4 regions of the Scandinavium manionii genome follow, and region 1 is predicted to be linked to each of the others. Evidence: predicted binding sites of a transcription regulator. Region 1 holds the regulator's gene; each other region holds the start of a gene.
What was found. Region 1 encodes LexA, which represses DNA repair genes until DNA is damaged. Its sites were predicted from a motif close to TNCTGTATGTACATACAGNA; they were not measured.

Region 1 (2,204 bases):
GACGTCCAATAGCTGGCTGTCATCCCGCGCGCCGTAAGCCTGGCCGGAATGTGCTTCCACCGCATAGGCGAAACCATCCAGGGCGTAGGCGGTGAAGGTGAGCATTGTCATCAGTACCGCGTTCACGGCGACGATATCGCTGCCCAGCCGTGCGCCAAATACTGTGAGTGCACCAAAACAGAGTTGCAGGAGTAGCGAGCGCAGCATGATGTCGCGGTTCAACGCCAGCAGGCGGCGGATATTGCCTCGCCAGGCCTCTTTGAGCATATCCAGCGATATACCGCGCAGGTGCAGCACGCGCCGTACCATCAGCAAGCCAATGAAAAAGGTCGCGTATTCGGAACACGCTGTCGCCAACGCTGCGCCCTGCACGTTCATGTGCAGGCCCATCACCAGCCATAAATCGAGCACGATGTTTAAGACGTTGCCGACCACCAGCAAAATCACCGGCGCGCGCGCGTATTGCACGCCGAGCAGCCAGCCGAGCAGAACCAGGTTTGCCAGGGACGCAGGGGCACTTAACCAACGGATTTCGAGGAAACGCCGCGCCTGTTCCAGTACGGCATCGCTGCCGCCGACAATGTGCAGCGCCAGGTCAATCAGAGGGGTGCGGAACACAACAATCACCAGGCCCGCCCCCAGCGCCAGCAGCAGAGGCTGTACCAGCGCGCGAGCCAGACGTACAGGGTCTTGAGCGCCGTAGGCCTGTGCGGTGAGGCCGGTGGTGCTCATGCGCAGGAACAACAACAGCATGAACAGGAAACTGGTCGCCATGGAACCGATCGCCACGCCGCCGAGATAAACAGGACTATCAAGATGACCGATGACCGCCGTATCCACCAGACCCAACAGCGGCACGGTGATATTTGAGAAAATCATCGGCAGCGCGAGACGCCACAATGCCTTGTCTGCAGTGGTGAAGAGCGACATGAGAAAACCTGTGATTGTGAATGGGTAAAACGAAGTGACGCCAGAATAGCGCCACTCTTCCCGTCAAAACTTACGTGCTGATGTTCTGGCGATGTATGCCTGAACGCAACGTGAATTATTGAGGGTGTCTAAAGCTAATTACAGCCACTCGCCGTTGCGAATAACGCCAACCGCCAGCCCTTCGATGGAGAAGCTCTGCTGACGCAGATCGACCACAATCGGAGAAAACTCGCTATTTTCAGGCAACAGTTCAACGGTGCTGCCCTGCTTTTTCAGGCGCTTAACCGTCACTTCATCGTCGATACGGGCGACAACGACCTGACCATTACGCACATCCTGCGTTTTATGAACCGCGAGCAAATCCCCGTCGAGAATACCGATATCACGCATCGACATTCCGCTGACGCGCAGCAGGAAATCGGCGCTCGGCTTGAACATCGCCGGGTCAACCTGGTAGTGGCCTTCGATATGCTGCTGTGCCAGCAGGGGTTCACCCGCCGCAACACGCCCGATCAGCGGGATACCGGTTTCTTCTTCTACCAGAAGACGAATGCCACGAGAGGCACCGGAAACAATCTCAAGAACGCCTTTACGTGCCAGCGCTTTCAAGTGCTCTTCAGCCGCGTTCGGGGAACGGAACCCCAAGCGCTGCGCGATTTCCGCACGCGTTGGCGGCATGCCCGTCTGGCTGATGTGATCCCGGATAAGATCGAACACCTCTTGCTGCCTGGTCGTTAACGCTTTCATTCCGCCCCCTGGGTGCATATACAGTTATGCTGTGAGTATATACAGTTAATGGCGAATTTGGAACCGCAAAACGCACAAAAAACCAGACGTTTGCGTAATTCTGCGGGTGTTATCGATAATGCGACCACAACAGCGTTACCCAGGTGAGTAAGGCGACACCAATTGCCAGAAACACCGCGGCGGAACCCATATCTTTTGCACGACCTGACAGTTCGTGGCGTTCCGTCCCAATGCGGTCAACCACCGCTTCAATCGCACTGTTGATAATTTCCACTATCATCACCAGAAGCACTGAGCCAATCAGTAACACTCGGGTGATGGCATCCACATCTAACCAACAGGCGAGAATGATGGCGATAACGGCGGCAACGCCTTCCTGGCGGAACGCGGCTTCGTTTTGCCATGCGGCACGAAAACCTTTCCAGGAGTAGCCTGCTGCTTTGAAGATTCGGGTTAACCCGGTGGTATCATTTGCCATCAAAAGAACCTTTTACATTATTTAGCATCAATGTCACTGCGCGCCTGAC
Region 2 (2,204 bases), on a different contig from region 1:
TGGTAGCGTGGTTCATGCTCGGGAATCCGAACAAGCTGCCGACGACCACGCTGCAATGGGGCATTCTGGTGTGGCTCGGCGTGGTGGCTTCAGGGCTGGGCTACTTCATGTGGAACTACGGTGCTACGCAGGTGGACGCCGGTACGCTTGGGATCATGAATAACATGCATGTGCCTGCCGGGCTGCTGGTGAACCTGGCTATCTGGCAACAGCAGCCGCACTGGCCGAGCTTTATTACAGGTGCGTTGGTGATTGTGGCTTCGCTGTGGGTCCATCGCCATTGGGTCGCTCCGCGCTCCGGACAAACGGCAAATGATCGCAAGCGTGATTCCGCGTTGAGCGAATAAACGCTTCGGTGACCGGCTGGCGCTGCTCGCCATCGCGCACGGCAGCGTACAGTCGGCTCCACAGACCTTCGCCCAGGGTTTTGGTCACTACCAGACCCTGGCGTTCAAAACTCTCCACCACCCAATGCGGCAGGGCAGCAATGCCCATTTTCGCTGCAACCATCTGAATCAATAACAGCGTGTTATCCACGCTTTTCAGCGACGGGCTCACGCCGGCGGGCTGTAAAAAATGACGCCAGATATCAAGCCGGCTGCGCTGCACCGGATAAATCAACAGCGATTCGCTGGCGATGTCTTCCGGTGTGATGCGGGCTTTCACCGCCAGCGGATGGTCGGGTGCCAGCACCAGTCGCACTTCATAATCAAACATCGGCGAATAATGCAGACCGCTGCGCGGCAGAATGTCTGAGGTCAGCACGATATCCAGCTCGCCCTGCTGCAACGCAGGCTGCGGGTCGAACGTCACCCCCGATTTGAAATCCATCTCCACCTGCGGCCAGCTCAAACGGAAGTTTTCCAGCGCGGGCGTCAGCCACTGAATACAGCTATGGCACTCAATGGCTATCCGCAGCGTGGTCTGCTGCGGTTCATTGCAGGCCTGTAGCGCACGGCTAATCTGCGGCAGGACCTGATTAGCAAGCTGCAGCAGAATTTCGCCCTGCGGGGTAAAGCGCAGCGGCTGACTCTTACGGACAAATAGCCGGAAGCCAAGGCGCTGTTCCAGATCGCTGAATTGGTGAGAAAGCGCGGATTGCGTCTGGTGCAACATGGCTGCCGCTGCTGCGAGCGATCCACTATTTCGCAACGCCTGTAGCGTTTTCAGGTGTTTAATCTCGATCATGAAAGTCCTTCACTTCGGCATGAATAAATTGCGCTTGAGGATCATACAGTACCTGCCAATTATAGATGTGTAAACATCCAGACGTCTAAATCCTTCGTCTTTTAAATTTATGGTGCGTTGGCTGCGTTTACTCACCCCGGTCACTTACTTATGTAAGCTCACGGGGATGAGCAAACTTGCCGCCTTCCCTAAATTCAAAATCCATAGGATTGACCATTAATAAAAGAGGAACGGCCATGACAATTAAGAACCACACTCTGGGATTCCCTCGCGTCGGCCTTCGCCGTGAGCTGAAGAAAGCGCAAGAAAGCTACTGGGCGGGCAATTCCAGCCGTGAAGAACTGCTGGCGACCGGACGCGAATTGCGCTCCCGTCACTGGCAACAGCAGAAGGACGCTGGCGTGGATCTGCTGCCAGTGGGCGATTTCGCCTGGTACGACCATGTTCTGACCACTAGCCTGCTGCTGGGCAATGTGCCGGCTCGTCATCAGAACAAAGACGGCTCAGTGGATATCGATACGCTGTTCCGCATCAGTCGCGGTCGGGCGCCCACCGGCGAACCTGCGGCGGCGGCAGAAATGACCAAATGGTTTAACACCAACTATCACTACATGGTGCCGGAGTTCAGTCAAGGGCAGGAATTCAAATTGACATGGACCCAGTTGCTGGATGAGGTGGACGAAGCGCTGGCGCTGGGCCACAACGTGAAACCGGTGCTGCTTGGCCCGGTGACGTATCTATGGCTGGGCAAAGTGAAGGGTGAGCAGTTCGACCGTCTGAGCCTGCTGAACGATATCCTGCCGGTCTACCAGCAGGTGCTGGCGGAGCTGGCCAAACGTGGCGTCGAGTGGGTACAAATCGACGAACCGATTCTGGTGCTGGAGCTGCCGCGTCCGTGGCTCGATGCGTTCCAACCCGCTTACGATGCGCTCCAGGGGAACACTAAGCTGCTGCTGACCACTTATTTCGAAGGCGTGACGCCGAACCTGAATACCATTACCGCGCTGCCGGTGCAG
Region 3 (2,204 bases), on a different contig from region 1:
GAGCCAGCCAGCCGCAGAGGAACATCGCCGCCGCGCACCACAGTAGCATCAGCGGCAGCGACATCAGCTCCAGCTTCAGGGCCACCAGCCCCAGAACTGAGCCGAAAATCGTGCCGCCGATACGCTCAAACGCACGCGGGACCACGTTCCCCCAGAAAGAGATGGGCCCCATAATAACGACCAGCGTAATGAGCGGCCAGGTGCCTTCAGGTACGTGAAAAAGGCGCACCAACAGAAACGTCAGCACAAATGCGAGAGCTATCCGCACCCCGTGAACAATACGGTAGTTGCGGTATAAACGAATTTCAAAAGGACTCAGTGATTTATCAGCGCGCACACCCGCACTCCGGCCAGAGCAGAAAACACAATTGTATCTGTTTTTCTGCCACTGGCATCACGGATGCGTAAATAACCTTTTAAAAAGCAGGCTTGTTTACCTTAAACAGCGCGTTTTTTAACAGGTACATACATTTCGATATCCCAGTAACCATCCTGATTACCGTCATTGAGATAAAGCTCGAAGCAGGGTTTAGCTTCTAACTCGTAGTCTTTGTCCTCCAACACACGGCTAAAGAACTGATACCACGGGGTAGAAAAATCATGATCGACCACGCGTGCTGTGGCTTTGGCGTACATTCCCGCCGCGATTTCGGTGATAATCACCCCTTCGCTATTGGCAGGTATTGTGAAGCCGTCTTCGACGGTGACCACGGTGTCAGCCCGCAGCTTTTCCGCCGGCACCTCATCAGGGTTATCGTAGTAAACCGCCACCCACTCTTTGGCGTGGATCTTGTGTCCGTTCACCCACATCACCAACTGTTCAAAGCCCTGTTTGATGGTCTGCTCCCATGGGCCAACCATATGAAAACCGGCGATGATGCGACGATTTTGCTGAGTAATGCTGTAATCCATATTGCCTCCACTAACAAAGTCACTGGACAAATATACAGTTAAAATCTAGCAAACCGATTTGAAGGAGTATGTGCGATGTTTCACAAATCAGGAAAGTAAAACGCCCTCCGAAGAGAGCGTTTGGTCAAACGGGGTTGGCTCAGGATTTATGGTGCATCCAGTCGCTCAGGCGCGAGAACATGCCGCCTTTGCCCACACTTTCCAGCGTCACCAGTGGCCAGTGAGCAACAATTTTATCGCCGTCGTAGAGTTCAATTTCCCCGACGCGCTGATGGGCCGCGATTGGCGCATCCAGCTCTTTTTTGTCCATCACATATTTGGCTTTGATTTTCGGCACTTCAGCTTTCGGTAAGGCCAGCCAGAAGTCCTGATCGGTACCCAGATCGATATGTTCTTTATCGCCGTACCAGATGCGCTCAGTGCCAACTTTTTTGCCGGTATGCAGGATCTGAACGGTATCGAAATTCTGCTGACCCCAGTGCAGTAGCTTACGCGCCTGGTCTTCACGTCCTTTCGAGCTCTCAGCGCCCATGACGACCGCAATCAAACGGCGCTTACCGTCAACCGCAGACGCAATGATGTTAAACCCAGCGGTAGCCGTGTGGCCCGTTTTCAGCCCATCAACGTTCAGGTTTTTATCCCACAGCAAGCCGTTACGGTTGTTTTGAGTGATGCCGTTCCAGGTCAGGCTCTTCTCGCTATACATATGATAGAAGTCAGGCTCACCATGAATAATTGCTCGGGATAATACCGCGAGGTCGAACGCCGAACTGTGCTGTCCTGGCGCATCAAGACCGTGCACGGTTTCGAAATGGGTATCTTTCAGGCCCAGTTTGCTCACGTAATCATTCATCATTTTGACGAACTGTGGCTGGCCACCTGCGACGTAGTCAGCCAACGCCACGCAGGCGTCATTCCCGGAATCGACAATCAGTCCGCGGCTCAAGTCATGCACGCTCAGACGATCGCCCGCCTTGAGGAACATCAGAGACGATCCGTCAAAAACAGGATTGCCCTTTGCCCAGGCATCGCGACCTACGGTGACCATGTCATCTCCGGTAATGCGATGGCTGTCGATCGCGCGGTCAACCACGTAACCGGTCATCAGCTTCGTGAGACTGGCTGGGTTGCGCTGCTGGTGTTCGTTACCAGCGGTGAGGACCTGGCCGGTGGTGTAATCCATCAGCACCCAGGATGCGGCCTGGATCGCAGGAGGTTGTACCGGTGCGGGAATATAATCTGCAGCAACTGCGCAAGAAATGCTCGAAGCGAGCAAAGAAACAGCAATAAAA
Region 4 (2,204 bases), on a different contig from region 1:
ACCCGACGGTAGACATCACGTTTAAACGACACCACCTGACGCACCGGGTACCAGTAACTTACCCAGCGCCAACCATCGAATTCCGGGGTACTGCTGGTTTGCATGTTGATATCATCATCGTTGCCTATCAACTGCAGGAGAAACCACTTTTGTTTCTGGCCGATACAAACCGGCTTTGTGTCCCAACGCACCAAACGTTTCGGTAACTTGTAACGCAACCAGTTCCGGGTAGAAGCCAGGATCCGCACATCTTTACGGCTTAACCCCACTTCTTCGAACAATTCCCGATACATCGCCTGCTCAGCGGACTCGCCTGGGTTTATCCCTCCTTGAGGGAATTGCCAGGAGTGTTGACCGTAACGCCTGGCCCACATTACCTGGCCCAGGCGGTTGCAGATTACAATTCCAACATTTGGGCGGTAGCCATCGTCATCAATCACCGGACTACCTCTAAAAACAATTTTCAATGTGAATGATTGTTTCACACTCGCTGGAAACGGTAAACCACTCTCTTGCGGCGATAACACCGGATAACAATTGAATAACTCACAGCTATCATCAAAGTTATAAACAGATAGGACCGTCCCGGGACCATTTTATTCACTTTTTCTGTGGATAGAGTTGTGAAGAAGTCGCGAGTTACCATGGGAAAACCTTGATTCGTCTTAAAAACACCATTTTTTATCATTAAAATAAAATGATGTTATTCATCTATTTAGAATAGTTCCTTTTCATTAAATATGCCATAACGTGACGATCATCACATAGGTAATCCTTGCACTGATGAAAGATCGAACAACGTCGTTTTTATCCACAGATTGTGCCACTAACTTAAACACTTTTTGTGTGAAAATTGGATTTTCATCGCACGTCAAGCCTGTAAATGGAAACAGTAGTGAGGGTTTTCCCCAGTTATCCCACTTTTCTGTGGATAACAGGGTGTAAGATCCTGTTCATTGTCAGTGACCAGAATGGGAAAACATTTTGCAGCGCAAAAAATGTTGGCTTTTTTCAATTAAAAAACGCTATTAAATCATCATATTGGCGTAGTTATTCAGAAACGGGTAAACTCTTTCCACAATGGGGATAAACCCCGCTCACTTTTCAACCAAAGGCGTGCCGTTATGTCCCTGCTGTCTCCCCTGCGTCAATCCCCTCAGTCTGAAGCCGAGCTTTTAGCTCAGGCGCAGCAGCTGGCGGGTTATACGCTGGGTGAATTGGCGGCGATGGCAAACCTGCCCATTCCGCCCGATTTAAAGCGGGATAAAGGCTGGATTGGTGTGCTGCTTGAAATTTGGCTGGGTGCCAGCGCAGGGAGTAAACCCGAGCAGGATTTCGCCGCGCTGGGCGTCGAGCTGAAAACGATCCCCGTCGACCGCAACGGCCGTCCGCTGGAAACCACGTTTGTCTGCGTCGCCCCGCTGACCGGCAACAGCGGTGTCACCTGGGAAACTAGCCATGTCCGGCATAAACTCAAGCGCGTGATGTGGATCCCAGTCGAAGGCGAACGCACTATCCCGCTGGCTGAACGCCACGTCGGTGCGCCATTGCTGTGGAGCCCGAGCGTAGAAGAGGAGCATCAGCTGCGCATGGATTGGGAAGAGCTAATGGATTTGATTGTGCTCGGTCAGGTGGAACGCATTACCGCTCGCCACGGAGAAGTGCTGCAGCTACGTCCGAAAGCAGCCAACAGTAAAGCCTTGACGGAAGCAGTCGGCACACACGGCGAACCTATTCTTACTCTCCCACGTGGTTTTTATCTGAAGAAGCATTTCACCGCCGCCCTTCTGGCCCAGCATTTTCTGCTCTGACATGATTCGTTTGGGGTGAGGCCGTCCGTGGCTTATAATTGCGCTTTTCGTTTTTGGCAGGATTTACAATGTTTGCATGGGTAACCGATCCTAACGCGTGGATGGCGCTTGGGACGCTGACGATCCTTGAGATCGTTCTGGGCATCGATAATATTATTTTTCTCTCTCTGGTAGTGGCTAAACTGCCGACGGCTCAGCGCAATCACGCGCGCCGAATCGGTCTGTTTGCGGCGATGATAATGCGACTGGCGCTGCTGGCGTCAATCGCCTGGGTCGTCAGGCTGACCAATCCGCTGTTTACGCTTTTCGACCACTCGTTCTCAGCCCGCGATCTGATTCTACTGGCTGGCGGCCTGTTCCTTATCTGGAAAGCGAGCAAAGAGATCCACGGAT

Region 2: metR (HTH-type transcriptional regulator MetR) is a predicted target of LexA. The motif match lies at 1,252-1,271, and genes of this name have one in related genera.
Region 3: sbmC (DNA gyrase inhibitor SbmC) is a predicted target of LexA. The motif match lies at 933-952, and genes of this name have one in related genera.
Region 4: mutH (DNA mismatch repair endonuclease MutH) is a predicted target of LexA. The motif match lies at 876-895, and genes of this name have one in related genera.

Annotation. Positions count from the first base shown of each region.
Region 1 is NZ_JALIGC010000038.1:526,599-528,802, forward strand. Features, by position in the region: gene dinF (MATE family efflux transporter DinF) at 1-930, opposite strand, end outside; gene lexA (transcriptional repressor LexA) at 1,069-1,677, opposite strand; gene MUU51_RS14370 (diacylglycerol kinase) at 1,787-2,155, opposite strand.
Region 2 is NZ_JALIGC010000028.1:72,048-74,251, forward strand. Features, by position in the region: gene MUU51_RS01285 (carboxylate/amino acid/amine transporter) at 1-347, shown strand, start outside; gene metR (HTH-type transcriptional regulator MetR) at 235-1,188, opposite strand; gene metE (5-methyltetrahydropteroyltriglutamate--homocysteine S-methyltransferase) at 1,425-2,204, shown strand, end outside.
Region 3 is NZ_JALIGC010000039.1:580,154-582,357, reverse strand. Features, by position in the region: gene MUU51_RS17100 (FUSC family protein) at 1-337, opposite strand, end outside; gene sbmC (DNA gyrase inhibitor SbmC) at 439-912, opposite strand; gene dacD (serine-type D-Ala-D-Ala carboxypeptidase DacD) at 1,052-2,204, opposite strand, start outside.
Region 4 is NZ_JALIGC010000031.1:85,695-87,898, forward strand. Features, by position in the region: gene rppH (RNA pyrophosphohydrolase) at 1-440, opposite strand, end outside; gene mutH (DNA mismatch repair endonuclease MutH) at 1,125-1,811, shown strand; gene MUU51_RS02875 (TerC family protein) at 1,880-2,204, shown strand, end outside.